Regions from separate parts of the Azovibrio sp. genome, predicted to be linked through region 2. Evidence: riboswitches for the same ligand, from Rfam matches in the RefSeq annotation. Region 2 holds a riboswitch; the other holds the start of a gene.
The links. Region 2 has a riboswitch for S-adenosylhomocysteine ahead of ahcY (adenosylhomocysteinase). Riboswitches for the same ligand answer to the same signal wherever they lie in the genome.
Positions count from the first base shown of each region.

Region 1: another riboswitch for S-adenosylhomocysteine. It lies ahead of metH (methionine synthase); the one in region 2 lies ahead of ahcY (adenosylhomocysteinase).

Region 1 is NZ_JBASOH010000136.1:65,970-82,029, forward strand. Features, by position in the region: gene gyrB (DNA topoisomerase (ATP-hydrolyzing) subunit B) at 1-678, shown strand, start outside; gene murB (UDP-N-acetylmuramate dehydrogenase) at 774-1,808, opposite strand; gene WBH99_RS13755 (PACE efflux transporter) at 1,811-2,251, opposite strand; gene WBH99_RS13760 (hypothetical protein) at 2,460-2,864, opposite strand; gene WBH99_RS13765 (DOMON-like domain-containing protein) at 2,979-3,527, shown strand; gene WBH99_RS13770 (exo-beta-N-acetylmuramidase NamZ family protein) at 3,524-4,732, shown strand; gene argC (N-acetyl-gamma-glutamyl-phosphate reductase) at 5,029-5,988, opposite strand; gene WBH99_RS13780 (GGDEF domain-containing response regulator) at 6,076-7,410, opposite strand; gene WBH99_RS13785 (DUF2721 domain-containing protein) at 7,533-7,919, shown strand; gene WBH99_RS13790 (trypsin-like serine protease) at 8,433-9,635, shown strand; gene metH (methionine synthase) at 9,857-13,534, opposite strand; S-adenosyl-L-homocysteine riboswitch at 13,606-13,678, opposite strand; gene WBH99_RS13800 (hypothetical protein) at 13,793-14,272, opposite strand; gene WBH99_RS13805 (multidrug effflux MFS transporter) at 14,269-15,474, opposite strand; gene WBH99_RS13810 (YifB family Mg chelatase-like AAA ATPase) at 15,471-16,060, opposite strand, start outside.
Region 2 is NZ_JBASOH010000075.1:2,931-18,990, reverse strand. Features, by position in the region: gene ptsP (phosphoenolpyruvate--protein phosphotransferase) at 1-103, shown strand, start outside; gene metX (homoserine O-succinyltransferase MetX) at 310-1,443, shown strand; gene metW (methionine biosynthesis protein MetW) at 1,440-2,048, shown strand; gene WBH99_RS07710 (LapA family protein) at 2,031-2,405, opposite strand; gene htpX (zinc metalloprotease HtpX) at 2,551-3,399, opposite strand; gene fmt (methionyl-tRNA formyltransferase) at 3,460-4,386, opposite strand; gene def (peptide deformylase) at 4,383-4,886, opposite strand; gene WBH99_RS07690 (LysM peptidoglycan-binding domain-containing protein) at 5,019-6,038, shown strand; gene dprA (DNA-processing protein DprA) at 6,019-7,119, shown strand; gene WBH99_RS07680 (DUF494 family protein) at 7,122-7,568, shown strand; gene WBH99_RS07675 (DNA topoisomerase III) at 7,665-10,217, shown strand; gene WBH99_RS07670 (hydrogen peroxide-inducible genes activator) at 10,299-11,213, opposite strand; gene WBH99_RS07665 (pseudouridine synthase) at 11,210-11,920, opposite strand; gene WBH99_RS07660 (SRPBCC family protein) at 11,976-12,431, shown strand; S-adenosyl-L-homocysteine riboswitch at 12,461-12,553, shown strand; gene ahcY (adenosylhomocysteinase) at 12,638-14,050, shown strand; gene WBH99_RS07650 (TlyA family RNA methyltransferase) at 14,088-14,915, shown strand; gene metF (methylenetetrahydrofolate reductase [NAD(P)H]) at 14,905-15,732, shown strand; gene WBH99_RS07640 (sensor domain-containing protein) at 15,737-16,060, shown strand, end outside.

The DNA.
Region 1 (16,060 bases), on a different contig from region 2:
GCTCCTCCCATCAGCGGCGACGCCCTGGAAGAACTGGCTCGCTCCTGGCTGCTTGCCCAGGCCGTCATCGAGCGTCTGGCGCATTACATCAATCCGGAAATCCTCCATGCCGTGGTGGAACACAACCTCAGCCTGAATCTCTCCAGCCAGGCCGAAGCCGAAACCAGCGCGGCGCTGTTCTCCCGTTTCCTCAAGCCCGGAACCCGCATCCGCGCCAGCTACGACGAAGAGCAGGAGCGCTGGCTGCTGCGCATGGAACGCATGCACCACGGCAACGTCAAGGTCGGCCTGATCGACGAAGACTTCCTGCGTTCCGGCGACTACGCCCAGCTCAGGAAAACCGCCGACCTCCTGGCTGGCCTGTTCGGGCCGGGCGCCATCATGGTCCGAGGCGAAAAGAAGTGCGCCGTGAAAAACTTCGCCGAAGCCATGACGTGGCTGATGAGCGAAGTGGAACGGGGCATCAGCAAGCAGCGCTACAAAGGCCTGGGCGAAATGAACCCCAGCCAGCTCTGGGAAACCACCATGGACCCCACCGTGCGCCGCCTGCTCAGGGTGAACATCGACGACGCCATCGGCGCCGACCAGATTTTCACCACCCTGATGGGCGAACTGGTCGAACCCCGGCGAAATTTCATCGAAAGCAACGCCCTGTACGCGCGGAATATCGACGTATGAGTCTGCCGGATGCCTCAGAAAGTGAGCACTGTGCCGGGTCAGTGAAAAACTGCTGACGATGCTCTGGCAAGTTGGCAGGGAATCAGGTCTGCTTCTTAAAGAAAAACCGGTTCGGGCACCAGATTCACGCCAAAGCGGGCCAGTACGGCTTCGCGCACGGCCCGGGTCAGGGCCTGAACGTCCCGGCTCTTGGCGCCGCCCCGGTTGACCAACACCAGGGCCTGATGTTCATACATGCCCACCGGGCCCAGGTTGCGGCCTTTCCAGCCTGCCTGTTCGACCAGCCAGCCGGCGGCCAGTTTGACGCTGCCATCGGCCTGGGGATAGCGGGGCAGATGAGGGTGGGCCGTGGCGAGGGCCGTCGCCAGTTCGGCGCTGACGACCGGGTTCTGGAAGAAGCTGCCGGCGTTGGGCAGCGCCGCCGGATCAGGCAGTTTCTTCTGGCGGATGGTGATGATGGCGGCTGCAAGCTGTTGCGGGGAGGGGCTGTCAATGCGGTTTCGGGCCAGTTCGGCGCTGACTTCGCCGTAAGCGGTGCGGGGATGCCAGCGCTTGGGCAGGCGGAAGGTGATCCGGGTGATGGCGTAGCGGCCCGTGAGGTGCCAGCCTTCCCGCTTGAACAGGCTGTCCCGGTAGCCAAAGGCGCAGTCGGCGGCGGAAAACCGGGTGGTCTTGCCGGTGTGCAGATCCACCGCTTCCAGATGGTCGATGAGTTCCCCCACCTCCAGGCCATAGGCGCCGATGTTCTGGATCGGCGCGGCGCCGACGCTGCCGGGAATCAGGGAGAGGTTTTCCAGCCCCGGCCAGCCCCGGGCCAGGGTCCATTGCACGAAGTCATGCCAGTTTTCTCCCGCTCCGGCCCGCACATACCAGGCCTGGGCATCTTCCCCTGCCAGTTCCCGGCCGGGGATGGCCATGGAGAGCATCAGCCCGGGAAAGTCGCCGGTCAGTACCAGGTTGGAGCCGCCACCCAGGGCAAAGCGCCGCCGGCCGGCCAGGTCCGGGTGGCGGGCGACTGCCGCCAGTTGCTCCGCGCTCGTGATGGTGGCCAGGAACTCGGCCTGGGCGGGCAGGGCCAGGCTGTTGCGGGACGTCAGGTCGGCGTGGGGCTGGATGAAATCGGGCAGCATGATCAGGAATTCGAGGGAATGGGAAGCAGCCGGTCATAGGCCAGATTGAACAGGTAGGCATAGCCGGCGTAGGTGAGGGCAAGGCCGATGTCGGTGACCAGGACGGTCCAGAAATCCATGCCGGTCCAGGCCATGATCACCGGCAGGCTGAAGAGCAGCAGGCCGCCTTCGAAGCCCAGGGCGTGGGCGAGGCGCAGCACCTGGGGACGCTGGTCGGCCCGGCGGCCCGTGAGGCGGCCTTCGAGCCAGTCGAAGGCGGTGCAGTAGGCGGCATTCCAGAGGCTGGCGACCAGGGAAATGAGCGCCAGCAGGGCGGCGGATTCCAGCAGAGGTTCACCGCTTGCCAGGGTGAACAGGGGCGTGATGAGGAACACGCCCAGCAGTTCGAACAGGATCGCCTGGCGGAGGCGGTCCGGCAGGGTGCGCAGGGGAGGGGAATTCATGCAACGGTCGGGGAAAAAGCAAAGGTGGAAGTGTGGCAGAGAAACCCTGCCGGGGGCCAGTGGTGCAGGGTGGGTTGCAGGATGGGGGCGGCTTCAGGGTCCCCGGGCCCTGGCCAGGCTTGGGCGGGCGTGGGGCGGGCGTGGGGCGGGCGATGCACCGGCTCCACGCAGGAGAGGAAAGTCAAGCCGGCCGAAAAGGGGGCCGGGCTTACTCGGGAGCTTGCCAGCGCAGCACCAGGCGTGCGCCGCCCGAGGGTTTCAGGGTGAGGGTCTTTTCCTGTTGCTGCCCGCCCAGGCCCGCCTTGATCTTGTAGCGGCCCGGCGCTGTCACCTGCACGAGGCCGATCGGCCCGCAGGCTTGTTCGGCCAGGGGTTCGCCCTTGATGCTTTCGATCCGGGTGTGCACATCGGAAATGTAATGGCCGTCGTGGGTGACAAAGAGCAGGGTGAGGGATTGCTGCTTGCCTTCGGCCAGCATCGCGGCGGATTCGTCGGAACCGATGCCGCCGCAGCGCAGGCTGAGGGGGGGTGCCGTGGTTTCGGCCAGAGCGGGCAGGCTGGCCAGGGAGAGCAGGCCCAGGAAGGGAAGTACGTAAAGGGGGGTGGTTTTCATGTCGGACTCCTTGCTGATGAAAAGTCTCATGGTATCCGGTTTCATCGGTTTGCCATCCCGCTTTGCCGGGACGGACGGCAAAGCGGCGCGGACAAAGTTAGAATGCCCGCTGCCATGATGATAACCTCAGTCGCCCTCATTCCCCATCCGGACTACCCAGCCCCAGGGATCCGCGCCCTCACGGTAGCCTGCCGTGGGCTACCGGATGGGAGCCTGGAGCTGCACTACCGCCTGGCGGGGGACCTGGCAAGCCTTTGCCTGCCGGACCGGGCCCATCCCGTCGAAGCCGACCGGCTCTGGGCCCATAGCTGCTTCGAGGTGTTCCTGGCCCGGGCTGATTCGCGGGCTTATCGGGAATACAATTTCTCACCCTCCGGCCAGTGGGCGGGCTATGGCTTTGGCGCTTACCGTCAGCGCCGGGAAGGGCTGGAACTGCCGGCCCCGTGCCTGGACTGGCAAGCGGCTGCCGGCTGCCTGGAACTGATCGCCCGCCTGCCCGGGGCGGCTCTGGCCGAAGGCGCCGGCGCCCTGCAACTGGGCCTTACCAGCGTGCTGGAACTGGCCGATGGCCGGCTCTCCTACTGGGCCTTGCACCACCCGGCACCGCGTCCCGACTTTCATCATCGCAATGGTTTTATCCTGACCCTGACGACCCCACCATGATCCAATTCGGCCTCGACCGTCTGCTTGAAGACCCTGATCTGCGCCGCCCCCTGGCGGGAAAACGCATCGCCCTGCTGGCCCACCCGGCCTCCGTGAGCCGGGACCTGACCCACGGCCTCGATGCCCTGGCGGCCCTGCCCGACCTGAACATCACCGCTGCCTTCGGCCCCCAGCACGGCCTCAGGGGCGACAAGCAGGACAACATGGTGGAATCCCCGGATTACAGCGACCCGCGCCACGGTATCCCGGTGTTCAGCCTCTACGGTGCCGTGCGCCGCCCCACCGATGCCATGCTGGACAGCTTCGATGTGCTGCTCGTTGACCTGCAGGACCTGGGCTGCCGCATCTACACCTTCATCACTACCCTGCGCTATGTGCTGGAGGCCGCCGCCCGGCAGGGCAAGGCGGTCTGGGTGCTGGACCGGCCCAACCCCGCCGGCCGGCCGGTGGAAGGCCTGCGGCTACGCCCCGGCTGGGAGAGCTTCGTGGGCGCCGGCCCCATGCCCATGCGCCACGGCCTCACCCTGGGCGAACTGGCGCGCTGGTTCATCGCCACCCTGAAGCTGGACGTGGATTGCCAGGTCGTCACCCTGGCCGGCTGGCAGCCCGAAGCCGCCCCCGGCTATGGCTGGCCCCTGGGGCAGCGCAGCTGGATCAACCCCAGCCCCAACGCCCCCAACCTTGCCATGGCCCGGGCCTACGCCGGCACGGTACTGCTCGAAGGCACGACGCTGTCCGAAGGCCGGGGTACCACCCGGCCCCTGGAACTGTTCGGCGCCCCGGACATCGACGCCCGCGCCGTCATTGCTGAAATGCGCGCCCTGGCACCGGAATGGCTGAAGGGCTGCCGCCTGCGCGAATGCTGGTTCGAGCCCACCTTCCACAAACACGCCGGCAAGCTTTGCAACGGCGTGCAGTTTCACGTGGAACCTTGCGATGGCTATGACCACCAGGCCTTCAAACCCTGGCGCCTGCAAACCCTGGCCTTCAAGGCCCTGCGCCGCCTGCAGCCCGACTACCCCCTGTGGCGGGACTTCGGCTACGAATACGAGTACGACCGGCTGGCGATCGACCTGATCAATGGCAGTCCGTTACTGAGGGAGTGGGTCGATGATCCCGCGGCCTCCCCGGCCGACTTCGAAGCCCTGGTGCGGCCGGATGAGGTGGCGTGGGAGGACGAGCGGCGGGGATTCTTGCTGTATTGAAGGGGCTGGAAAACGACTCGAAACGGTCCTTGCCGTCTTGCGAAACAGACTTTCAGCGTAGCGCTTCAGGGCCGCCAGCCGTTGCTTGCGAAACCTGGGGAAACTGTTCGGAAACTGTTCGGTATGCCTCGCCAGCGGGATGGACGGTTCAAGCCAGAATTCAAGCCAGAATTTCGCTTCCCCATCCGCGGGAACAAATGCACATGCCTTTCCGGCTCTTCCCGGGAAAAGAAGAGCCGGAAGAGGCAGAGGCCATCACGGACAATGGTTGGAGCTTGTCTCCGGGGTACGGCGACTTAAACCGCCAGCCCCGTCGTCTCAGCCACGCCCAGCATGAGGTTCATGCACTGAATCGCGGCACCGGAGGCGCCCTTGCCCAGGTTGTCGAAGCGGGCGGCCAAAAGGATCTGTTCGCTGTGGCCGAACACGAAAATTTCCGCCCGGTTGGTGTCGTTGCAGGCGGTGGCGGGCAGGAACCCGTTATCCAGCACCGCGGCGGCATCCAGGGGCATGACCTTGACGAAGACTTCGCCGGCGTAGTGTTCGGCGAAACAGGCCTGCACGTCGGCGGGAGTGATCTTCCGGGAGAGCAGGCGCGGCAGCAGGGGGACGGCGACCACCATGCCCTGGGCGAAGTTGCCGACGATGGGGGTGAACAAGGGCGGGTAGGCCAGGCCGGTTTGAACCTGCATTTCGGGCAGGTGCTTGTGGGTCAGGCCGAGAGCGTAGAAGCGCGGGCTCTTCATGGCTTCCGGCAGGCTGGCCGGTTCTTCGTAGCTGGCGATCATTTCCTTGCCGCCGCCGCTGTAGCCGGTGATCGAGTAGGTGCTGGCCGGGTAGTCGGGGGGCACGATGCCGCCCGCCACCAGCGGGGCCATGAGCATGATGAAGCCGCTGGCGTGGCAGCCGGGCACGGCGACTTTCCGGGCGTTTTTGATGCGCTCGCGCTGGCCGCCGTTGAGTTCGGGCAGGCCGTAGACCCAGTCCGGGTGGGTGCGGTGGGCGGTGGAGGCGTCGAGGAAACGGGTATGGCCGTTGTCCGGAGCGAGCAGGGCGACGGATTCCTTCGATGCCGCATCGGGCAGGCAGAGGAAGACCACGTCGGCCTTGTTGATGTATTCGGCCTTCACCACCGGGTCCTTGCGCTGGGTTTCGGGGATGGTGAGGATTTCAATTTCGGGGCGCAGGGCGAGCCGCTCGTCGATCTTGAGGCCGGTGGTGCCGTGGCGGCCGTCGATGAATACCTTGAAAGTCATGGATGCTCCGGAGCTGTTGTGCTGTGTTCGAGCCCGTCATTGTAGGCGGGTTCGGTGCATTTTTCGTGACGCAGGCGTGGCGGCAGGCTAGCTGGCCTGAGTCTCGAAATGGACGACCCGGTTGCGCCCGGCGGCCTTGGCCTGATACATGGCCTGGTCGGCCCGGTTGATGATTTCGCTCAGGGTGCCCCGGGAATCGGTGGTGTAGCCGATGCTGACGGTGAGGGGAATCCGTTCTCCATTCACTTCCAGGTCGATGGCTTCGATGCGGCGGCGCAGGGCTTCGAAGTAGCAGGCGGGAGTTTCGTCGGCAGTCAGTGTACTGAAGCAGACGAATTCCTCGCCACCGTAACGGGCCACGAGGTCGTCATGGCTGTCGCTGCCGCGGCGCAGGACGTCGGCGATTTTTTTCAAGGCCAGATCGCCGGTGGCGTGGCCGTAGTGGTCGTTGATGCGCTTGAAGTGATCGGCGTCGAGCAGGGCCAGGGCGATCGGGCCATGCTGTTTCCGGGCGCTACTGAGTCGCAGCTCGGCGATTTCGAACAGGCGGCGGCGGTTGTAGAGGTGGGTCAGGTAATCCCGGTTGGCCAGGTCACGCAATTGCCGCACGAAGCGCACCATGTTGATATTTTGAACGATGCGGCAGTAGAACTCTTCCACCTGGAAATGCTTGTTGAGGTAGTCATTGGCCCCGGCCTTGATCATGGCGGCGGAGAGATCCGGGTGGGTGGCGTCGGAGAGGGTGATGATGGCCAGGTCTTCGCGGCGGAAGTCACGCCGGATCTGGCGGATCAGAGTCAGGCCATCCATCTTCGGCATGTAGTAGTCGGTGAGCACCAAGGCGGTTTCCTGGTGTTCCTGCAACAGAGCCAGGGCTTCCAGACCATTGCTGGCGGTGAGGATGCGAAACCGGTACTGCTCCAGCAAGCGGCTCAGGTGGATGCGAAAGGTGGCTGAATCATCGACCACCAGCACGGTCATTTCCCGATTCTGGCGCAGGCGGCCCACCAGATAGGCCACATCTTCAATGGCGGCGGCGCCGGTCTTGAACATATAGTCGATCACCCGGCGATCCAGCACGGCCTGGCGGATCATCGGGTCCAGGGTGGCAGTGAGGACGATGCTGGGCACCTTGAAGGTCTGTACCAGATCCACCACTTCGCTGCCCGAGGCATCCGGCAGGGTGAGGTCGAGAATGGCACAGAAGAAGGGTTCGGGCGTATGGGTCAGCAGTTCCCGGGTTTCGGCCAGAGTTTCCGCTTCCACTACCGTGACGTTTTCCAGCAATTGCAGGTAGCCGCGCAACTGGTAGCGCACGGTCTTGCTGTCCTCGACCACCAGCACCCGGATCGGGGCATGGCTATCAAAGCCGCCGGCAAGACGGGCCAGCTTTTCACTGCAAAACACGGAAGGGGATGACATGGCGGGACAGGGGGCTAGGACTTGAGGCGGAAACCTGGGTCATTGTCGCATGCTTTTCGGGTCGGGAGGCGGGCTTGAATGGGGATAGAATCCCGGGCATTGCTTTTGACCCGCCAAGCCCCATGGACCTGACCACTCCCGCCCTGCTGTTTCCTGCCATCTCCTTGCTGCTGCTGGCCTATACCAACCGTTTTTTGTCGCTGGCCCAGGTGATCCGCCAGCTGCATGCGTCCGAAGTCCGCAATGCCCCGGTGGTGCGGCGCCAGATTCCCGGCCTCAAGCGGCGCATCGCGCTGATCCAGTACATGCAGGGCTTTGGCGTCCTGAGCTTTCTGCTCTGCGCGCTGTCCATGTTTGCCCTGTTCATCCACGGGGAAATGCCGGGCAAGGTGCTGTTTGGCATCAGTCTTCTTTCCCTCGCGGTCTCCCTGGTGCTGTCCCTGGTGGAAGTGCTGATTTCCACCAATGCCCTGGCGGTGGTGGTGGAGGACCTGGAGCAGCCTGATTGATGATTTCCGGTGAATTTCAATCGACCAATCCAGCCCTGTGTCGCCAGTTTCTGCCCCTCAAGCTGTTTGAGCCAACCTTGCTTGAGCATGGGCGACTTAAAATCCATCATCACGATCATGCAGAGAGAGGTGGGGTAACTGCTGGTTCAGGTTGAAAGCAAAAGCGCGACAGCAATGTGTTGCGCTCGGTGCATCTCCAGCCTTGTCCGGAAAGTACGCGCTCCAGACAAATCAGACAGTCGCCCCGCCTCCTGCCCCTGACTCGCCGTCACCGGCCTCGATGTCTCGGGATTGGAGAACCCTCACCCTCGTTCATCCCTCTGGTGTGCCTCGGCCCGGTCATCCGGCATCGGATGCGGGATGCGGGACGATGGGACGATGGGACGACGGGACGACGGGACGACGGGACGACGGGACGACGGGCGTGATCCTGAAGGTCGAACAGGCAAAAGCATCGCAGGAAAGCCGGGCGTTTGAGACAATACCCGCTGTTTCGCAACTGAACTTGCTCCGATGGTAACCACGACCGCCTATTCCACCGATTCCCGCTACCGTACCTATCCGGGTGATGGTTACGACGGCGTTGTGCGCGTGAGCATCGATGGCTTTTATGGCACGGGCACGTTGCTGTTTGATGGCCGCGCCATCCTGACGTCGGCTCACCTGTTCGAGGGGCGGGCGGGATCTGCCAGCGTCACTTTCGATACGGGGAGCGGGACACAGACGCTCGGCACCACCAAAATACTGCCGCATCCCGGCTATGACGCAGACAGCAACAATGACCTGGCAATTGCCTGGCTATCGGAAACAGCGCCGGTGGCGGCCGATCGCTATGACATCTATCGCGACAGCGACGAGGTCGGGCAAGTCTTCGCGTTGTCAGGCTATGGCCGAACAGGTACGGGAAGCACGGGCGCGACCAGTCCCGACACCCAAAGTCCGGTCCGCCTCAAGGCCGCCAATCGGTTCGATGCCGATGCCGCTACACTGAAGAGCTACCTCGGCTCCGGGATGGCTTGGACACCGCTAGCCGGAACGCAACTGATCGCCGACTTCGACAACGGCACCTCCAGCCACGATGCGCTGGGCCAACTGATGTATCGGCATGACACAGGCCAGGGTCTGGATGAAGGTCTGATTGGCCCGGGTGACAGTGGTGGTCCGGCATTCATTCAGAACGAGATTGCCGGCGTCGCCAGTTACATCGCCAGCCTGACTCGTGACGGCATCGACCCTGATATTGATCGCCTCACGAACAGCAGCTTCGGTGAAGTCGCCGCCTGGCAGCGGGTGAGTGCCTACCAGCAGTGGATCGACCAGAGCCTGCGGGCCAACTATGCCGGCGCGCCGACCAGGCCGGAGGAGGTCGAAAAGGAGGTGGTCGAGGGCAGCAGCGGAACCCGCTACGCCTACTTCCTGCTGCAGTTCACCGGCGTGCGCAGTGACCCCGACGAGATACTGAGCGTGGACTACGTCACGCGAGATGGCACTGCCTTGGCCGGCAGCGACTATCTTGCTGTCAGCGGCACCCTCAACCTGTATCCCGACGAGAACCAGGCGGTGATCCCGGTGGAGATCATCGGCGACAGCACGCCCGAGCCCAGCGAGTATTTCTGTCTCGATGTCTTCAATCCGGAGGGTGGCAGTTTTGGTGAGGGCGTGGTCAAGCTCACCGCCGTGCGCACCATCCTCGATGACGACGGTTGGCTGGGGTAGCGCGGCGGTACGAAACCCGCCTCGAGCGCCACGCTGAACCACAGCATCCCGCGCGACCCCAGAGGCAGCCGCCCGATCCGTCCGATCCACCCGATCCGTCCGGCGCACCGGCGCTACGCGCACGTCACGACGGTCGGCGGCGGGGCTTCATCGAAGCCGACCGCGCGGCGGGCAAGCGCATCACCGGCGCTGAGTTCGAGAAGCCGTGAGGCCGGGCCATTTCAGAGTAACGGTGCCAGCCAGCGTCTGGCTTCGTCGATGGCCATTCCCGAGCGCCTGGCCCAGTCGGCCAGCTGATCTTCGCCGATCCTGGGGATGGCGAAGTAAGTCGCTTTGGGATGGGCGAGGTAGAAGCCGGCCACGGAAGCGGCGGGGGTCATGGCGCAGGATTCGGTGAGCCCCATGCCGATCCGGCGTTCCACGTCCAGCAGGCGGAACAGTTCCCGCTTGGCGGTGTGGTCCGGGCAGGCCGGGTAGCCGGGGGCGGGGCGGATGCCCTGGTAGGCCTCGGCGAGCAGGGCCTCTTTGGCGAGATTTTCATCGGCGGCGTAGCCCCAGGTTTTCTGACGTACTTCCCGGTGCAGCCACTCGGCGGCGGCTTCGGCCAGGCGGTCGGCCAGGGACTTCAGCAGGATGGCGCTGTAGTCGTCATGGGCGGCTTCGAAGGCGGCCACCCGGGGCTCGATGCCGAGGCCGGCGGTGACGGCGAAGGCACCGGCCCAGTCCGGGATGCCGCTTTCCTTGCTGGCCACGAAGTCGGCCAGGGCCAGGTTGTGCCGGCCCGGCGGCTGTTTGTGCTGCTGCCGCAGGCCCAGCCAGCGCCCCCTTTCCTCGCTGCGGCGCGCATCGGTGTAGAACACCAGGTCGTCCCCGTCCCGGGCGGCGGGCCAGAGTGCGTACACGCCCCTGGCTTCCAGCCACTGCTCGCGGATGATCTTCTCCAGCATGGCCTGGGCATCGGCATGGAGCTGGCGGGCGGTTTCGCCCACCAGCTCGTTGTCGAGGATGGCGGGAAAGCGGCCGGCCAGGTCCCAGCTCTGGAAGAAGGGGCTCCAGTCGATCACTTCCGCCAGCTGGGCCAGGTCGAACTGGATCATGTGCAGGCCGGGCTGATCCGGGGCGGCGGGAATGTAATCGTTGTTCCACGTGAAACCGTTGGCGCGGGCTTCTTCCAGGCTTACCAGGGTGGCGCCCTTGCGGCCGGCGTGTTCCTGGCGCAGGGCGTCATAGTCGCTTGCGATTTCGGCCATGTAGCCGTCGCGCTGCCCGGCAGACAGCAGCTTGGTGGCTACCCCCACGGCGCGGGAGGCGTCCGGCACATAGACCACGGCGCCTTGGTAATGGGGCGCGATCTTGATGGCGGTGTGGGCGCGGCTGGTGGTGGCGCCGCCGATCAAAAGCGGCTGGGTCATTCCGAGGCGCTGCATTTCGCTGGCCACGTGGGCCATTTCTTCCAGGGACGGAGTGATCAGGCCGGAGAGGCCGATGATGTCGACCCGATGCTCCCGGGCGGCCTTGAGGATGTTGTCGCAACTGACCATCACGCCCAGGTCGATCACGTCGTAGCCATTGCAGCCCAGCACCACGCCGACGATGTTCTTGCCGATGTCGTGCACATCGCCCTTGACCGTGGCCATCAGGATCTTGCCCTTGCTGCCCAGACCGGTACGGGATTTTTCCGCTTCGATGTAGGGCAGCAGATGGGCGACGGCGAGCTTCATGACCCGGGCGGATTTGACCACCTGGGGCAGGAACATCTTGCCGGCACCAAACAGGTCGCCCACATGATTCATGCCGGCCATGAGCGGGCCTTCGATCACGGCCAGGGGCGGCTTGCCCTGGGCTTCGAGCTGGGCGCGCACTTCCTCGGTATCGGCCACGACGAAATCGGTGATGCCCTTGATCAGCGCATGTTCCAGCCGCTTCTCGACGGACTGCGCGCGCCAGGAAAGATCCGGGCCGCTGTCCCTGGCCCGGCCTTCCTTGACGGTCTGGGCGAATTCCACCAGGGCTTCGCCGGCCCCGGGATGGCGGTTGAGCACCACGTCCTCCACCTTCTGGCGCAGTTCCGGATCGAGGTCGTCATAGACGCCGAGCATGCCGGCGTTGACGATGCCCATGGTCATGCCGGCGCGGATGGCGTGGTAGAGGAATACCGTGTGGATGGCTTCGCGCACCGCATCATTGCCGCGGAAGGAGAACGAGACGTTGGAAACGCCGCCGGAAATGTGGGCGTGGGGCAGGTTCTGCTTGATCCAGCGCACCGATTCGATGAAATCGACGGCGTAGTTGTCGTGTTCGGGAATGCCGGTGGCGATGGCGAAGATGTTCGGATCAAAGATGATGTCTTCGGCCGGAAAATCGATGCGTAGCAGCAGTTCGTAGGCGCGCTTGCAGATTTCCGTCTTGCGGGCGTAGGTGTCGGCCTGGCCCTGTTCGTCGAAGGCCATGACGATCACCGCGGCACCGTAGCGGCGAGCCAGCCTGGCCTGTGCGATGAACCTGGCTTCGCCTTCCTTCATGGAGATGGAATTGACGATGCCTTTGCCCTGGATGCACTTCAGGCCGGCCTCGATGACTTCCCATTTGGAGGAGTCGATCATGATCGGCACCCGGGCAATGTCCGGTTCCGAGGCCACGAGCTTGAGGAATTTTTCCATCGCGGCGACGGAATCGAGCATCGCCTCGTCCATGTTGATGTCGATGATCTGGGCGCCGTTTTCCACCTGCTGGCGGGCCACGGCCAGGGCATCGTCATGGCGTCCCTCCAGGATCATCCGGGCAAAAGCCCTGGAGCCGGTGACATTGGTGCGCTCGCCGATATTCACAAAGAGGCTGTCCGGGCCGACGTTGAGGGGCTCCAGGCCGGAAAGGCGCAGGGCCGGGGGGATGATGGGAATGGGCCGGGGCGGGAACTGGGCCACCGCCCGGGCGATGGCAAGGATGTGTTCCGGCGTGGTGCCGCAGCAGCCGCCGACGATGTTCACGAAGCCGTGCCGGGCCCAGTCGGCGATTTCTTCGGCCAGTTGCTCCGGGGTTTCGTCATAGCCGCCGAAGGCATTGGGTAGGCCGGCATTGGGGTGGGCGGAGACGAAACAGTCGCACACCCGGGACAGTTCCTCCACATACTGGCGCAGTTCCTTTGCCCCCAGGGCGCAGTTGAGGCCGAAGCTGAGAGGGCGGATGTGGGAGAGGGAATTCCAGAAGGCCTCGGCGGTCTGGCCCGACAGGGTGCGGCCGGAAGCGTCGGTGATGGTGCCGGAGATCATCACCGGCCAGCGCCGGCCCGCCTTGTCGAAGAAGCGTTCGATGGCAAACAGCGCGGCCTTGGCATTCAGGGTATCGAACACCGTTTCCACCAGCAGCAGGTCGGCGCCGCCTTCCAGGAGGCCGGTGATGGCCTCGAAATAGCTGGCCACCAGGGCGTCGAAGCTGACGTTGCGGTAGCTCGGGTCGTTTACGTCCGGGGAGATCGAAGCGGTGCGGCTGGTGGGGCCGAGCACCCCCGCCACGAAACGGGGCTTGGCCGGGTCTTTTGCGCTGAATTCGTCGCAGACCTGGCGCGCCAGGCGGGCGCCCTCGAAGTTCAGCTCATAGACCACTTCCGTCAGGTTGTAATCCGCCTGGGAAATGGCCGTGGCGTTGAAAGTGCAGGTTTCGATGAGGTCGGCCCCGGCTTCCAGATAAGCCTGGTGGATGCCCTGGATGAGGTCGGGCCGGGTCAGCAGCAAGAGGTCGTTGTTGCCCTTCAGGTCGTGGGGATGATCCTTGAAGCGCTCGCCCCGGTAGTCCGCTTCCTGCAGGTTGTGGCGCTGGATCATGGTGCCCATGGCACCGTCCAGGATCAGAAGGCGTTGGTGCAGGAGGGTCTGGAGTTCGGCTGTGCGGTCGGGCTGCATGGGATCTTCCTCGGCGAAATCTGGTTCAGGGCCGGGGCGCCGCAAAAGCAGACGGCGCCACAAACCGCTGGGGTTTGCGAGCGCCGTTGAACATTGCCGAGCCTGGCCCGTCATTGGAAACGGGTCGCAGCGCTCCTCGGCAGAGCCGCGAGTTTACTTACAGCGAGCCGCCCTGCCAAGCGGAAAGTGCGCGGAAAATGGCTGAAAAATATACGAAATCAAGGTGGAGCAGACTTGGCCCCGGAACGGATGGCGGGCTTAGCCGCGCATTTCCAGTCGCCGGCTCGTGCGTACCACCCGGCCGCTGTCGGTATCGAAGTGGACGTGCAAGTGCCACTCATCCGTGGGAATGTCGCCCTTGATGCGCCAGTCCCAGACTTCTTCCCGCTGCCTCTCGAAAGTCTGGATGGAAGCGGGCTTGCCCATGAGGCGGCGCACTTCGTCCCGGCTCAGGCCATTCCGGATGCGGGCAAAGGTGGCTTCGCTCAGGACCTGCTCGACCTGACTGACCCGCCGGTCCGGGCCGAAGGTGATCATGTGGCACTCCACCCCGTTGGGCTGGCGGGAATATTCGTAGGTGACCGAACCATCCGGGTTAATGAATTCCGCCGTGGGTTCCCCCATGCGCGCCCGGACTTCGTCCGCCGTCGTGACGCCGGGGCGGATTTCCTGGAGATTGATGGCATCGCAGCCACCGGTGGCGAGCAAGAGGGAAGCAATCCAGGCGAAGCATCTCATGGGGAGGGGGGCCGGAAAACAGGGGTTCTCAGATGAGCCAGGATCAGCAGGGCGCCCAATCCGCCCAGGCCGGTCATGCCCAGGGCCAGCCCCAGGCGGCTATCCCACAGCGCCGGAGCGACGAAGGCGGCGATGCCGGCGCTCAGCATGGTCTGCAGAAAGCTCTGGCAGGAAGCGGCCATGCCCCGGTTGTCCGGAAAAAAATCCAGCGCCCGCAGGGTCAAGGTGGGCATCGCCAGGGACATGCCCAGGGTGTAGAGGGGAACGGGCAGCAGGCTGGGCAGCAGGAGCGGCGGCAACAGGGTGGAAACCAGCAGGTTGATCAGGGCGGCCACGGCCATGAGGACGAAGGCGATGCCCAGGGTGCGGCGGGTGCTCCAGCGCCCGGCGGCCCGGCTCGAGAGCCAGGAGCCGCCCATCATGCCCGCCATGGCCGGGACGAACAGCCAGTGAAAATCCAGGGGGCCCAGGTGCAGGTGTTTCATGAGAAAGACCGGGGCCGAGAGCACATACACGAAGAAGCCTCCGAAGCAGCAGCCGATGCCGATGCTGGTGGCAAGGAAGCCGGCGTGGCCGAGCACCCGTCGATAGGCCCGGAACAAAGGGCCGGGAGAGAGGGTCTGGCGCTTCTCCGGCGCCAGGGATTCCGGCAGCAGGCGCCAGCAGACTCCCCAGAGCAGCAGGGCCATGGCGGTGAGGAAGGCAAAGGACGAGCGCCAGCCGGCCAGACCCAGCAGCCAGCCCCCGATCATGGGGGCGATGGCCGGGGCCACGGCAAACATGATGGCGATGTGCGACATCAGCCGCTGCGCCGTCGGGCCGGCGTAGAGGTCCCGCACCATGGCCCGGCTCACCACCATTCCGGCCCCGGCGGAAAGCCCCTGCAGCGCGCGCATGACCCAGAGCATCTCGATGCTGGTGGCCAGGGTGCAGCCCAGGGAGGCGAGGCCGTAGATGGCGACTCCGGCGAGAATCACCGGGCGGCGGCCGAAATTGTCCGACAAGGCGCCATGCCAGAGGGTCATCAGGCTGAAGGTGAGCAGATAGATGGACAGGGTCTGCTGGATCGCCAGTTTGTCGACCTGCAGGGCCGCCCCGATCTGGGGAAAGGCGGGCAGATAGGTGTCGATGGAGAAGGGACCGATGGTGGCCAGGGCGGCCAGCAGCACGGTCAGCCCCAGGGTGGGTTGGCGCAAGGTCATGTGGGTTCGGTGAAGGGGCGGCGGTATTGCAGGGCTTCCGCCAGGTGGGGCTTCTGGATCAGTTCGCTACCGGCCAGGTCGGCAATGGTGCGGGCCACCTTCAGGACTCGGTGCCAGGCGCGGGCGGAAAGATCGAGCCGGGCGGCGGCCTGCTGCAACAACTTCCGGGCATCTGGCTCGGCACTCAGGTGAGTGTCGGCCTGGGCCGGGCCGAGGCGGGCATTGGCGCTGCCCTGGCGCGCCTGCTGGCGGATCAGGGCCGCGCTGACCCGGGCTCGCACCTGGGCGGAGCTCTCCCCGGGGGTGCCCTGGGCCAGGATTTCCGGGGGCAGGGCGGGGACTTCGATGATCAGGTCCATCCGGTCCAGGATGGGGCCGGAAATCTTGCTGCGGTAGCGGCGGATCTGGTCCGGGGTGCAGCGGCAGCGGCCATTGGGGTGGCCCTGCCAGCCGCAAGGGCAGGGGTTCATGGCGGCAATGAACTGGAAGCGGGCGGGAAAGGTGGCGTGGCGGGCGGCACGGGCGATATGGATTTCGCCCCGTTCGAGGGGATCGCGCAGGCTTTCCAGGACTTTCCGGTCGAATT
Region 2 (16,060 bases):
GAATGAACTGGCGCCGTTGGTGCGGCGCATCCTGCGTCTGGAAGAAACCGGCAAAATCCGCGAGGCAGTGGAAAGGCTAAATGCCCTGGCTGCCGCCAACTGAGAACCGGGCCGATTGACTGGGTTGATTGACCGGGTCGATTGACTTTTCCCGGTCTTGCCGGTACTGTTCGCGGCCTCGGGCGTGGCCCGGGGGCGCCCTTTTGAACTCAGCTTGCAGGCGCCATAAAAATGCTAAAGCGAGGACAGGCCGTCATCCCGAACCCAGTCCCCGTTCTGGCAGACTGGGTTTTTTGCATCCGGAGCGCCATGACTGACCCCAGATCCGTGGGCCTCGTCGTTCCCCAGACGGCCCGTTTCGACCAGGAACTCCCGCTCAAGAGCGGCGCCCGCCTGCCGGGGTTCGAGCTGGTCCATGAAACCTATGGCAACCTCAATGCCGCGCGCAGCAATGCCGTGCTGGTCTGCCACGCCCTCTCGGGCAGCCACCATGTGGCCGGCTATCATGATGCCGCCGACCCGGACAAGACCCTGGGCTGGTGGGACAATCTGGTTGGCCCCGGCAAGCCGCTCGACACCAACAAATTCTTCGTGGTCGGGGTCAACAACCTGGGCGGCTGCTACGGCTCCACCGGCCCGCGCTCCCTCAACCCGGAAACCGGCAAGCCCTATGGCGCCGATTTTCCCCTGGTGACGGTGGAGGACTGGGTCGAGGCCCAGGCCCGCCTGGCCGACCGGCTCGGCATCGACACCTGGGCGGCGGTGATCGGCGGCTCCCTGGGCGGCATGCAGGCCCTGCAATGGACCCTGGAATACCCGGAACGGGTGCGGCACGGCATCGTGATCGCCTCGGCGCCCAAGCTCTCGGCCCAGAACATCGCCTTCAACGAAGTGGCCCGCCAGGCCATCCTCTCCGATCCCGACTTTCACGGCGGCCACTATTACGAACATGGGGTGGTGCCCAGAAACGGCCTGCGCCTGGCCCGCATGGTGGGCCACATCACCTACCTCTCCGACGACCAGATGGCGGAGAAATTCGGCCGCAAGCTGCGGCATGGGGAGCCCCGTTTCAACTACGACGTGGAATTCGAGATCGAATCCTACCTGCGCTACCAGGGCGACAGGTTCGCGAAGAGCTTCGACGCCAACACCTATCTGCTCACCACCAAGGCCCTCGATTATTTTGATCCCGCCTTCGACTACGACGGCGACCTGCGCGCCGCCCTGGCCCGGGCCCGGGCCGATTTCTTCGTGGCCTCGTTTACCACCGACTGGCGCTTTGCCCCCGAGCGCAGCCGCGAGATCGTCTATGCCCTGCTGCACAACGGCCGCCGCGTGAGTTACGCCGAAATCGACTGCGATGCCGGGCATGACTCCTTCCTGCTCGACTCGCCCCATTACCACGCGGCCCTGGGTGCCTATCTGGAGGGCATTTCCGCATGACCTTGTATGGACGCTTCGATTTTGACTACATTGCCCGCTGGATCAGCCCCGGCGAACGGGTGCTGGACCTCGGCTGCGGCGATGGCAGCCTGCTGCGCTACCTGCAAGAGACGAAGGGCATCCGCGGCTACGGCGTGGAACTCGACCCTGGCAATGTCACCGCCTGCATCCAGAATGGGGTCAATGTGCTGCAGTTCGACCTGGAACGGGGCCTGCAAGGCTTCGAGGACGACTCCTTCGACCATGTGATCATGTCCCTCTCGCTCCAGACCGTGCGCCACACCGTGCCGCTGCTCAAGGAGATGCTCAGGGTCGGTCACGAGGCGGTGGTGTCCTTTCCCAACTTCGGCTACGGGCCGCACCGGGAAGCCATCGCCAAGGGCCGCATGCCGGTCTCGAAGCACCTGCCCTACCAGTGGTATGACTCGCCCAATGTGCGCTTCTTCACCATCGCCGACTTCGACGCGCTGTGCGCCGAACAGGGCATTCAGGTGCGGGAACTCCTGGCCTTTGCCGACGGCCAGCCCGTCGGGGGAGATCCCAATCTGAAAGGTGAAGTGGGCTTGTATCGACTCGGGCGCCAGGGCTCAGGCCCGGGGGGTTGATTCCTCTGCCGCCGTGGTCTCGGCGGCGCCTGAGGGCGTCATTTCCGGGAGCGGTCCTGACCCGGGTAACCGGGCGGCCAGCCCGGCCATTTCGATCCCCTGGCGTTCGCAGATCTGTTCGAGTTCTTCCAGCTTTTTCTTCTGGCGGCCAAGCTGCCAGCGGTCCCGCAGTACGGCCGGGGTACTCATCAGGCCGAGGATCAGGGCGCCCAGCGCCAGACTGGCCAGCAACACCAGGGCCAGCGAGCTTTCGAAGCTCCAGAAAAAGAGATTGACCACCACCGGGCTGTTGTTCTGCAGGGCAAAGGCCCCGGCGGCGATGGCGAAAGCGATGGCGAGCAGCGTCAGGAGTTGCATGGAATGCCTTTGAATGTTCTGCACACCTGCACACCTTAACGGGGCCTTCCCCTCAGGGCAAGGCATCTTGGAAAAAAGATGGGCGGATGCCGGCCCGACGCCGGAGGTAGTGGGCTCAGTCGGGCTCAGTCGGGCTCAGTCGGGCTCAGTCGCCCCGGACCATGGCCCGCAGCCGCGCCACCCGTTCCTCGGCAGGCGGGTGGGTGGAGAACAGATTGCTGAGGCCGCCACCGGAAAGCGGGTTCATGATCATCATCTGGGCCGTTTCCGGGTGGGCCTCGGCGGAAGCCATGGGAATGTTCCGGGCATAGGCATTGATCTTTTCGAGGGCATCGGCCAGGGCGCCGGGGTCGCCGCTGATCTCGGCGCCGCCCCGGTCGGCCTCGTATTCCCGGGCCCGGGAGATGGCCATCTGGATCACCGTGGCGGCAAGCGGGGCCAGAATCATCACCAGGATGCCGGCAATGGGATTGGTTGGACGCCCGTCTGGATCCCGGCTGCCAAAGAACATGGCGAAGTTGGCGAGCATCGAGATGGCGCCGGCCATGGTGGCGGAAATGGTGGAGATCAGGATGTCCCGGTTTTTCACATGGCTCAGTTCGTGGGCCATCACGCCCCGGAGTTCCCGCGCCGAAAGCAGGCGCAGGATGCCGGTGGTGGCGGCGACCGCGGCATGTTCCGGATTGCGGCCGGTGGCAAAGGCGTTGGGCTGGGCCTCGTCGATGATGTACACCCTGGGCATCGGGAGTCCGGCCTTCCGGGCCAGTTCCCGCACCATGTCGTAGAACTGGGGCGCCGAGTATTCATCCACCTCCCGGGCGTTGTACATCTTCAATACCAGCTTGTCCGAGAACCAGTAGGAAAAGAAGTTCATGGCGCCGCCTAGCACCAGGGCGATGAGCATGCCCTGGGCGCCGCCGATGTAGGCGCCAATGGCACCGAAGAGCGCCATGATGCCGGCCATGAGCAGGGCTGTCTTGAACCAGTTGAACATGGAAACCTCCTTGAGGCTGCAGTGGAATCGGGCTATTAGATAGGCCTGAAAGTTTCGAATTCAAGCGGGGTCGCCGAAGCGTTCGTTCGCTTTTATCGAATTCCCCGCCAGGAACTGGGCGGCCTGAAGGCGCTTGCCGCCGGCTTTTTGGAGTTCCGTCAGGCACAAGGCGCCCATGCCGCAGGCAACGGTGATGCCCTGTCCATCCACGGCCAGGATGGTGCCGGGCCGCCCCTGGCCTGCGACGGGATGGGCTTGCCATATTTTGATGGGACTGCCCTGCAGGCGGGTCTGGGCGGCGGGGAAGGGGTTGAAGGCGCGGATGTGGCGGTCCAGCTCGGTGGCGCTGCGGCTCCAGTCCAGCCAGGCTTCGGCTTTTTCGATCTTGGCGGCGTAGGTGACGCCGGCTTCGGGCTGGGTTTCCGGGACCAAGGGGAGACGCGGCAGGGTATCCACCATGAGCTGGGCGCCCAGTCGGGCGAGCCGGTCGTGCAGGCTGGCCGCAGTGTCCTGGGGGCCGATGGGGGTGCGGACCCGGGCCAGTACCGGGCCGGTATCCAGCCCGGCTTCCATCTGCATGATGCAGACTCCGGACTCGGCATCCCCGGCCTGGATGGCCCGCTGGATGGGGGCGGCGCCGCGCCAGCGGGGCAGGAGCGAGGCATGGATGTTGAGGCAGCCCAGACGGGGCATGTCCAGCACTTCCTGGGGCAGGATCAGGCCGTAGGCGGCGACGATCATGGCCTCGGCTTGCACGGCGGCGATCTTTTCCCGGGCCCCGGCATCCTTTTTCAGGGACAGGGGCTGGAAGACTTCCAGGTTGTGCTGCAGGGCCAGTCGCTTGACGGCGGAGGCCTGGAGCTGCATGCCCCGGCCCGCCGGGCGGTCCGGCTGAGTCAGCACCAGGGCGATGTCGTGCCCGGCATCGAGCAGGGCGGCCAGGGCGGTGGCGGCGAATTCCGGGGTGCCGGCAAAGATCAGTTTCATGCGGTGATCCGGGCCTGCTTGGCCAGCTTGTTCTTGATCCGCATCTGCTTGAGTTGCGACAGGTGATCCACGAAAACCTTGCCCTGCAGGTGATCCAGTTCATGCTGGATGCAGACCGCCAGCAGGCCATCGGCGCTGCAGCTGCGGATCTGGTTTTCGAGGTCCAGATATTCCACGGTGACTTCTGCCGCCCGTTCCACCTTGTCATAGATGCCGGGGACGGAGAGGCAGCCTTCTTCATAGACCTGGACGCCGTCCCGATGGGTGATGCGGGGGTTGATCAGGGCCAGCAACTGGTTTTTCTCTTCCGAGATGTCGATGACCACCACCTGTTTGTGCACATCCACCTGGGTGGCGGCAAGGCCGATGCCGGGGGCTTCGTACATGGTTTCGGCCAGGTCGGCGACCAGCCTGCGTATACCGTCGTCAATTTTTTCGACAGGGGTGGCGACTTTCTTGAGACGGGCATCGGGAAAGCGCAAAATGGGAAGTAGGGCCATGGGGAAAGCTTGCTCGGTTAAGACATTACAGGCAGAATCTCATGCACTTTCAGGAATTGGAACGGCATGAGCTGTGGGTTTCTCCGACAGATTCCAGCCCGGCATGTTCCACCGGTACACGAGGAAAAACCCATGTCCCGCATTATATCTGCCCTCATTCTGGCTGTGGCTGCTGTCACGGCATTTGCCTCCGAACCTCTCAAGCTGGCAGACAATGCCCCGGATCGCTACATGGTGGTGAAGGGGGATACCCTCTGGGGCATTTCCGGCAAGTTCCTGAAGGAACCCTGGCGCTGGCCTGAAATCTGGCGTCTCAACAAGGACCAGATCAAGAATCCCCATCTGATTTATCCCGGCGATATCGTTTTGCTCGATTACGCCGATGGCCGCCCCCGGCTGCGTCTGGGCAAGCCGCTGCCAGGCAGGTTGTCGCCCAAGGTGCATGAGGAAGTGATCGGGCAGGAAATTCCTGCCATTCCGCCCCAGGCCATCGAGCCCTACATCTCCCAGCCCCTGGTGGTTGATGCCAATGAACTGATCGATGCGCCGCGCATCATCGGCACGGAAGAATCCCGCGTCATCATGGGTAACGGCGATGAGATTTTCGTGCTCGGGGTTCAGGAAGATCACCCCAGGTGGTACATCTACCGCCCCGGCACCCCCCTGAAAGACCCGACCACCCAGGAAGTGCTGGGCTACGAGGCGGTCTATCTGGGCACGGCGCAGATGAAGCAGCCAGGTGAAGTCGCCATCATGGAAATCCTGGGCGCCAGGGAAGAGGTCCTCAAAGGGGATCTGCTGGTGCCCGCCGAGCCGCCCCACCTGAGCGCCTATGTGCCGCGCCGCGCCGAACAGGATATTGTCGGTGAGGTGATGTCGGTTTACGGCGGCGTCAGTGCCGGCGGCCGGAATTCGGTGATCACGATCAATCAGGGCAGCCAGGCCGGGGTCGAAGTGGGGCATGTGCTGGGCATGTTCGGCAAGCGTTCCACCGTGTTCAAGGACAAGGAAGGCCGCAATCAAACCATGGCCCTGCCGGAAGAGCGGTATGGCCTGGTCTTTGTCTTTCGTACCTTCGACCGGGTTGCTTATGCGCTGGTGATGGAAGCTTCCCGCCCGCTGGCGATCGGGGATGCCGTCCGTAATCCCTGATCCGGCCGGGCTGGCCCCCTGGCTGCGGCTGACCCTGATTCCAGGGCTCGGGGGCCAGTCGCAGCGTAAGCTGCTGCAGGCCCTGGGATCGCCGGACGCCATTTTCGATGCCAGTCCCACGGCGCTCCAGGCCGTCATCGGGCAGCGAGCCGAACTTCTGGGAAGCGATGTGGAAGCCGCCCTCGAGGCGGCTTTGCTCTGGGCGGAAGGCAAGGACCATCACATCGTCACCCTGGCCGATCCGGCTTATCCCCCCTTGTTGCTGGAAATAGCCGATCCGCCCTTGCTGCTCTATGTCCGGGGGCGAGTCGACCTGCTGGCGCAGCCGGGCCTGGCCATCGTCGGTAGCCGCAATGCCACGCCGCAGGGGCTTGGATCCGCCGAAGATTTCGCCCGGGTGCTGGCCCAGGCCGGTTTGCCCATCATCAGCGGCCTGGCCCTGGGGATCGATGCGGCGGCCCATCGCGGCGCGCTCGCGGCGGAGGGGCCCACCATCGCCGTCATCGGCACCGGCGCAGATCGCCTCTACCCCGCCCGTAATGAAGCGCTGGCGCACCAGATCGTGAGCAGCGGGGCCATCGTTTCGGAGTTTCCCCTGGGCACGCCGGCGGTGGGGGCCAATTTTCCCCGGCGCAACCGCATCATTTCCGGCCTGGCACGCGGGGTGCTGGTGGTGGAAGCCGCCGTGGAAAGCGGCTCCCTGATCACGGCCCGGCTGGCGGCCGAACAGGGCCGGGAGGTGTTCGCCATTCCTGGTTCCATCCATTCGCCGGTATCCCGGGGTTGTCACCGGCTGATCAAGGAAGGGGCCAAACTGGTGGAGTCGGCCCAGGACATCCTGGAGGAATTGCAGGGCTTTGCGCCGCCCGTCCCCAGTGCGGTGGCGACTCCGGCCGGGAGCCCGGAGGAGGAGCGCGTCCTGCAGGCCATGGGGCATGCGCCATGCTCCCTGGATGAGCTGAGTCAGCGTTCCGGCTTGACGGCGGATGTGCTTCTCGCCATCCTGATGGGGCTGGAACTGGAGGGGCGGGTCGCTGTCCTGCCCGGCAACTGCTACCAGCCATTGCATCTGCGAGCCTGATAATGATCGATATTCTCGTCTACCTCTTTGAAAATTATTCTGATTTTCCTGCCCACCCGGAGGGCGGCTCCCTGGCTCGCAAGCTCTCCGCGGTTGGTTTCGATGAACTGGAAATCGGGGCGGCCCTGGAATGGCTGGCCGTCCTGCGCCAGAGTTCGGCCCCCGCTTTTGTCAGCCAGGGGATGCGCGTGTTCACCGAAGCCGAACAGGAGCAGCTCGAAGAAGGCTGCCTGGATTTTCTGGTCTTCCTGGAGCGGGCCAGGCTGGTCACGGGGCCGGTGCGGGAGCTGATCCTGGATCGGGCCCTGGATCTGCCCGGGCAGTCCGTTTCCCTGGAGCGCTTCAAGGTCATCGTCCTGATGGTCCTGTGGAGCCGCGAACAGGAACTGGACCCGCTGATCGTCGAAGAATTGCTGAGCGATGCGGTGGACCCCGCCGCCTGTCATTAGCCGGGTCTTGCCCAGCGGGCCGGTCTTGCCCCGTCCTGCTTTCCCCCCTTATCATCCACCGCACTTTTTCACGGGCGGCCTAGAGCCGGACCATCTATGGGCAAACAGCTGATCATTGCCGAAAAACCTTCTGTCGCCGCCGATATCGCCAAGGCGCTGGGCGGGCTGACGAAGCATGACGATTACTTTGAAAACGATGAATATGTCGTGTCTTCGGCCATCGGTCATCTGCTGGAACTGGCCTGCCCGGAAGAGTACGAGGTCAAGCGCGGCAAGTGGTCGTTTGCCCACTTGCCGGTGATTCCGCCGCACTTCGCCCTGAAACCCATCGAGAAGACCGAATCCCGCCTGAAGCTGCTCACCCGGCTGATCAAGCGCAAGGATGTGGATGCCCTGATCAACGCCTGCGACGCGGGCCGCGAAGGGGAGCTGATCTTCAATTACATCGTCCAGCATACCAGGACCACCAAGCCGATTCAGCGCCTGTGGCTGCAATCCATGACCCCGCAGGCCATCCGCGACGGCTTCACCCGCCTGCGCAGCGGAGCGGAGATGCGCGGCCTGGCCGATGCCGCCGTGTGCCGCTCCGAATCCGACTGGCTGGTGGGCATCAACGGCACCCGGGCCATGACGGCCTTCAATTCCAAGACCGGCGGCTTCCACCTGACCACCGTGGGCCGGGTCCAGACCCCGACCCTGGCCATCGTCGTCGAGCGGGAAAAGAAGATCCGCGAATTCAAGTCCCGCCCCTACTGGGAAGTGGAGGCGAACTTTGCCGCCAAGGCCGGGGAATACGCCGGCAAATGGTTCGATGAAGGCTTCAAGGGCAAGGAAGACGACGAACACGCCCGCGCCGACCGGATCTGGGACGAGGCCAGGGCCGAAGCCATCCGGGCCGCCTGTGAAGGCAAGACCGGCGAGGTGAGCGAGGAATCCAGGCCGGAAACCCGGCTCTCGCCGCTGCTGTTCGACCTGACCAGCCTGCAGCGGGAAGCCAACGCCCGGTTCGGCTTTTCCGCCAAGAACACCCTGGGCCTGGCCCAGGCCCTCTATGAAAAGCACAAGGTCCTGACCTATCCCCGGACCGATTCCCGCTATCTGCCGGAAGACTACCTGGGCACGGTCCAGGCGACGCTCGCCATGCTCACCGGCGAAGGCGCCGGCAAGGGCCACGACGAAGTGCTGCTGTCCCGCTACGCGCCCTTTGCCCACCAGATCCTGGCGCGCAACTGGGTGATTCCCAACAAGCGCATCTTCAACAACGCCAAGGTCAGCGACCACTTCGCCATCATTCCCACCACCCAGGCCCCGAAGAACCTGTCCGAAGCGGAACAAAAGCTCTATGACTTCGTGGTCAAGCGTTTCCTGGCGGTGTTCTTTCCGGCGGCCGAATCCCTGATCACCACCCGCATCACCCGGGTCGCCAGCCACCCCTTCAAGACCGAGGGCAAGGTGCTCGTCAATCCGGGCTGGCTGGCCGTGTATGGCAAGGAAGGCCAGGAAGGGGAAGAGGGCAACCTGCCCAAGGTGGAAGCCGATGAAAAGGTGGCGGCCGAGGAAGTGCATCTCAAGGCCACCGCAACCCGGCCGCCGCCGCGTTACTCGGAAGCCACCCTGCTCTCCGCCATGGAAGGCGCCGGCAAGATGATGGAGGACGAGGAACTGAAGGCCGCCATGGCCGGGCGCGGCCTCGGGACGCCCGCCACCCGCGCCCAGATCATCGAAAACCTGATTGCCGAGCAGTACATGCTGCGCGAAGGCCGGGAGCTGATCCCCACCGCCAAGGCCTTTTCCTTGCTCACCTTGCTCAACGGCCTGGGAATCCATGAACTGACCGCCCCGGAACTGACCGGCGAGTGGGAGTGGAAGCTGGGCCGCATCGAAAAGGGCGAGATGTCGCGCCAGGAATTCATGCAGGAAATCGCCGAGATGACCCGTCTCATCGTCGAGCGGGCCAAGACCTATGATTCCGACACCATTCCCGGCGACTTCGGCGTCCTGACCGCGCCCTGCCCTGTCTGTGGCGGGGTGGTGCGGGAGACCTACAAGAAATTCCAGTGTTCCAGCTGCGACTTCGGCCTGTGGAAGATCATCGCCAGCCGCCAGTTCGAGCCGGCGGAAATCGACACCCTGCTCACCGAGCGCAGCATCGGCCCCCTGACCGGTTTCCGCAACAAGATGGGCCGTCCCTTCGTGGCCACCATCAAGCTCAACGACAAGAACGAAACCGAGTTCGATTTCGGCCAGGGCAGCGCCTCCGACGAGGCTAACGCCGAACCGGTGGATTTCTCCGGCCAGGAAGCGCTGGGCAAATGTCCCAAGTGCGGCAGTGGCGTCTACGATCACGGCAATGCCTACGTCTGCGAAAAATCCGTGGGTCCGGCCAGGTCCTGTGATTTCCGCTCCGGCAAGGTGATCTTGCTACAGCCCATCGAACCGGCCCAGATGAAGAAACTGCTGCAGGATGGGCGTACCGATCTGCTCAAGGAATTCGTTTCCTCCCGTACCCGGCGCAAGTTCTCCGCCTTCCTGGTGATCGGCCCCGAGGGCAAGGTGGGCTTCGAGTTTGAAAAGCGGGTACCGAAGGCGCCCAAGGCAGCGGGGGCCAGGAAAACCACGGCCGTGAAGAAGGCGGACGAAGAGGCTTGAGTTAACTGAAGCTTGAGTTTACTGAATCAAGGCGGCTCGTTGTGAGCGTGACATGCAGAACGGCAGCCTGAGCTGCCGTTTTTACTCGAGGGGCAGAGTGCCGACCGGCGGGGACTGGCAGACGGCCTGATACAGCACGTCCATGGCCAGGGGCCGGGGGAAGGTGGCCCGCCAGGCCAGCACGACCTTGCGGCTCGGGGCCGGCGCCTTGAAGGGGCGGGTGACAAACAGGGCATCGTTGTCGGGCCAGGCGGCGCAGGCAGAGGCGGGCACCACGGCAATGCCGGCGCCGCTGGCCACCATGTGGCGCATGGTTTCCAGGGAGCTGCCTTCGATGGACTGGTCCAGCTTGCCCGGGCCGTTCAACTGCGGACAGGCGGAAACCACCTGGTCGCGGAAGCAGTTGCCCTGGCCAAGAATCAGCAACTGGCTCGGGTCCAGGGCTTCCTTGGCCACTTCTGCCCGCGCTGCCAGGGGATGCTGGACGGGCAGGGCGACCCGGAAGGGTTCGCTGTAGAGGGGGCGGGTGACGATGCCCGGCTCGGCAAAGGGAGCGGCGACAATGGCCGCATCGAGTTCGCCGCTTTTCAGGGATTCCGCCAGCCGGTGGGTGAAGTTTTCCTGCAGATACAGGGGCATCCGGGGCGCCAGACCGTGCAGGGCTGGAATCAGCCGGGGCAGCAGGTAGGGCGCAATGGTATAGATCACCCCCAGGCGCAGGGGGCCTATCAGCGGGTCCTTGCCGATCTGGGCCAGTTCCTCGACCCGGCCGGCTTCGGTCAGGACCTTTTCGGCCTGGCGACAGATTCTTTCGCCCACCGCAGTGATGCGGATATCTCCGGGCGTGCGTTCGAACAGCATCACTCCTAGCCGTTCCTCCAGTTTCTTTACCGCCACCGAGAGGGTGGGCTGGCTCACATGGCAGCGTTCGGCGGCCTTGCCGAAGTGCTTTTCCCGGGCCAGGGCGACGATGTAGCGGAGTTCGGTGAGGGTCACGGGCACTGGCTCCAGAGCCGTTCCAGATCGGCAGCCTCGAGCCAGCGCCACTGGCCTTCGGGCAGGTCGGCGGGCAGTTCCAGGCCGCCCACGGCAACGCGGGCCAGGGCTTCCACCCGGTTGCCGACCGCAGCCAGCATGCGCTTGACCTGGTGATAGCGGCCTTCGGTGATGGTCAGCAGCAGGGTGTGGCTGTCGATGATCCCGGCGGCCGTGGCGTGGGCCGGGTCCGGATCATCGTTGAGCAGGACGCCGTCGAGCAGGGCCTGGACCTGGGCCTCGTCAAGGGGATGGCGCAGCGTGACCCGGTACACCTTGGGCACCTTGCGCCTGGGGGAGGAGAGGGCGTGGATCAACTGGCCGTCATCGGTCAGGATCAACAGGCCCGTGGTGTCCTCGTCCAGGCGGCCGACGCTCTGGATGTCCCGTTCCACGAACTGGGGCGGCAGCAGGGTGTAGATGCCGGGATGGTGTTTGGGCTTCCTGGAACATTCATAGCCGGCGGGTTTGTTGAACAGGATCACGGCCTTTTCAAAGTAAGGCCATTCCTTGTCATCCACGCAGAACTTGAGGCCGGTGGGGTCGATCTCGGCGAAGGGGTTGTCAATGACTTCCCCATCGATGGAGAAGCGCCCATTGCGTACCAGGTTGCGGCAACCCTTGCGGGTACCGAAGCCTTGCTGTTGTAAAAGGCGGTCGATTTGCATGGCGGGAATGCTAGCACGGGTGACAGGGAGCGGCCAGGGAGGCAAAATCCGCCCCATGAAATTCGAACATCTCGTACAAATCAATGACCCGGTCAATCCCCTCGGGGAAATCCTGAGCCGGGAACAGCTCTGGCAAGGCCTCTGGCACCGGGTGGAAAATCCCGTGGCGTTTCTGCCCGGCCTGGAGTCCTGCCAGATTCTCGAACGCCAGGAATCCAGCCTGCTGCGGGAACTGGATTTCGGTGTGGCGCAGATTCGCGACCGGGTCAGTTTTGCAGTGCGGCAGTGGCTGCGTTTCGATGTCGAGGCGGGAGCGACTCATGCCGGAGGAGCCCTCACCATCCGCCTGGAAGAACCTCAGCCTGATGCCCTGTTCCTGCGTTTTACCTACGAAACCACGCTGAGGGAGGATGGCGACCATGCCGAATACGTCAAATCCGCCTATCGGGAATCGGACCTGGAGACGGTACGACTCATTCGGCTCTTGCTTGCCAAGGGTTCCCTACAATAAATCCCTGATAAATCCTTTATAATCCCGCCACTTCCGAGGAGCGCTGCGAGGTCGCGATGATCCCAGGCTCGGAAACTGCCTTGCTGCTTCGAGGGCAGCCGTTTCAACTGCGCTCACCTTTCCAACCCTGCCGGGCGCAGGGGGCCAGGTGAGCCTTGCATAGCAACTCCCACCCCTCCCCGGTCACAGTTTCCGAGGAGTCTGCTGTGGCTGATGCTGTTACCAAAACTCAAGATCACGTAATCGCCGACCTGGGCCTGGCGGCCTGGGGCCGCAAGGAAATCCGCATCGCCGAAACCGAAATGCCGGGCCTGATGGCGATCCGCGAGGAATACGCCCGGACCCAGCCGCTCAAGGGCGCGCGCATCACCGGCTCGCTGCACATGACGATCCAGACCGCCGTGCTGATCGAGACCTTGACCGCCCTGGGCGCCGAAGTGCGCTGGGCCTCCTGCAACATCTTCTCGACCCAGGATCACGCCGCCGCCGCGATCGCCGCCGACGGCATCCCGGTGTTCGCCGTCAAGGGCGAGTCGCTCGCCGATTACTGGGACTACACCCATCGCATCTTCGAGTGGCCGGACGGCGGTTACTCCAACATGATCCTCGATGACGGCGGCGATGCCACCTTGCTGCTGCATCTGGGCGCCCGCGCCGAGCAAGACCCGTCCGTGATCGCCCAGCCGACCTCGGAAGAAGAGACCCTTCTCTTTGCCGCCATCCGCGCCAGGCTGGCCGCGGACCCGACCTGGTATTCCGTGCGCCTGGCGAAGATCAAGGGCGTCACCGAAGAAACCACTACCGGGGTGCATCGCCTCTACCAGATGCACCAGCGCGGCGAACTCAAGTTCCCCGCCATCAACGTCAATGACTCGGTCACCAAGTCCAAGTTTGACAACCTCTATGGCTGCCGCGAGTCGCTGGTGGATGGCATCAAGCGCGCCACCGACGTCATGATCGCCGGCAAGATCGCCGTGGTCGCCGGCTACGGTGACGTCGGCAAGGGCTCCGCCCAGGCCCTGCGCGCCCTCTCGGCCCAGGTCTGGGTCACCGAGATCGACCCGATCTGCGCCCTGCAGGCCGCCATGGAAGGCTACCGCGTCGTCACCATGGAATACGCCGCCGACAAGGCCGACATCTTTGTCACCTGCACCGGCAACTACCATGTCATCACCCATGACCACCTGGCCGCCATGAAGAACAACGCCATCGTCTGCAACATCGGCCACTTCGACAACGAGATCGACGTCGCCTCCCTCGAACAATATCAGTGGGAAGAGATCAAGCCCCAGGTGGATCACGTCATCTTTCCCTCCGGCCGCCGCATCATCCTGCTGGCCAAGGGGCGCCTGGTGAATCTGGGCTGCGGCACCGGCCATCCGTCCTACGTCATGTCGTCTTCGTTTGCCAACCAGACCATCGCCCAGATCGAGCTGTTTACCCGCGCCGCCGACTACCCGGTGGGCGTGTATACCCTGCCCAAGCATCTCGACGAAAAGGTGGCGCGACTGCAACTGAAGAAGCTCAACGCCCAACTGTCGGTGCTCACGGAGCAGCAGGCAGCCTACATCGGCGTCCCCGTGGCCGGCCCCTACAAGGCCGATCACTACCGTTACTGATTTTCACCGGGGGCCGGGTTTTCCGGCCTTGTTGCTCATGTCGATGAATTCCTTTCATAGCCGCAAGCCCCGGCCTGCACCGGCAGTTCAGGAAAAGGCGCGACCGGAACGCCATGGCCTGCGCCTCGACCAGCTCCTGGTCGAGCAGGGTCTGGCCGCCTCGCGCACCCTGGCGCAGCGGCTGATCGCGGCAGGGCAGGTGGCGTGCGAGGGCGAGGTGCTGCTGAAACCCTCGCAGCTCCTGCCTGCCGATGCCCGCCTGGAAGTGGCCGCCGCGGCGGACGACTCCTATGTCTCCCGCGGCGCCATCAAGCTAGCCGCGGCCCTGCGCCAGAGCGGCGTGAATCCCAAGGGCTGGGTCTGCCTCGATGTCGGCCAATCCACCGGCGGGTTCACCGACTGCCTGCTCCAGGCCGGGGCGGCGCGGGTGGTGGGCGTCGATGTGGGCCACGCTCAGCTCCATCCCCGGCTCGCGGCCGATCCCCGCGTCACCGCCTTCGAAGGCATCAACTGCCGCACTCTCGAGGCAGCCGACCTGGGGGAGGCCATGCCCGCCCAGGGCTTTGACCTGATCGTGGCAGACGTAAGCTTCATTTCGCTCACCCTGATCCTGCCCCGGCTGCCGGCTCTCCTGGCGCCGACAGGGCAGATGCTGCTCTTGGTGAAGCCTCAGTTCGAGGTGGGGCCGGGGGGCGTCGGCAAGGGCGGCATCGTCCGCGACCCCGCCCTTTATGCCGCAGTGGAACGAAAGCTGCGCCAGTGTTGCGCCGACAACGGTCTTACGGTGCAAGGCTGGTTCGAAAGCCCCATCACCGGCGCCGACGGCAACCGCGAATTTTTCATCTGGGCTCGACATGCACACTGAACTCTCCATCGAATTTTTCCCGCCCCAGACTCCCGAGGGGGCGGCCCGGCTCAAGGCCGAACGGGCCAAGCTGGCAGAGCTGAACCCGGTCTTTTTCTCCGTGACCTATGGCGCCGGCGGCTCCACCCAGGCGCGCACCTTCGCCACGGTCAAGGAAATTGCCGCAGAAGGGTATGAGGCGGCGCCGCATCTCTCTTGCATCGGTTCGAGCAAGGCGGGCATGCGCGACATCCTGGCCTATTTCAAGGCCGAAGGGATCCAGCGCATCGTCGCCCTGCGCGGCGACCTGCCTTCCGGCATGGCCGATCCGGGCGAATTGCGTTACGCCAACGAACTGGTGGAATTCATCCGCGCCGAAACCGGCGACTGGTTCCATCTGGAAGTGGCGGCCTACCCGGAATGGCATCCCCAGGCCAGGAGCCCCCGGGACGACCTGCAGAATTTCGCGCGCAAGGTGAAGGCCGGGGCCAATTCGGCCATCACCCAGTATTTCTACAACGCCGACGCCTATTTCCATTTCGTGGATGAGGCCCGGGCCCTGGGGGTGGAGATTCCCATCGTCCCCGGCATCATGCCCATCGGCAGTTTTTCCAAGCTGGCCCGCTTCTCGGATGCCTGCGGCGCCGACATCCCCCGCTGGATGCGCAAGAAGTTCGAGAGCTACGGGGATGACGCGGACTCCATCCGCGCCTTCGGCCTGGACGTGGTCACCGAGCTGTGCCAGCGCCTGCTGGCCGGCGGCGCCCCGGGCCTGCATTTCTACTCCATGAACCAGGCCGGGCTGACCACTGAAATCTGGCGGCGTCTGCAAGGCTGATGTCGTGAGCTTCAACCCCATCCCGGATGCGGCCCCCGAGGAACTGGAAGACATCTTTCGGACCCTGGTGGACAACGCCTTCACGGCCATCTACATCATCCAGGATTGGCGTTTTGCCTATGTGAATCCCCGTACGGCCGATCTGCTGGGCTATAGCCGGGCGGAACTGCTGTCCGGGGAAATTCCCCTGGCGCAACTGGTGGCCGAGGAGGACTGGACCCTGGTCCAGACCCGCATGCGCGAGCGGCTGGCGGGGGGCGCTCCGGAGGCCCGCTACCGCTTCCGGGCCCGGCGGCGGGATGGCCGGCTCCTGCCGGTGCAGATCTTC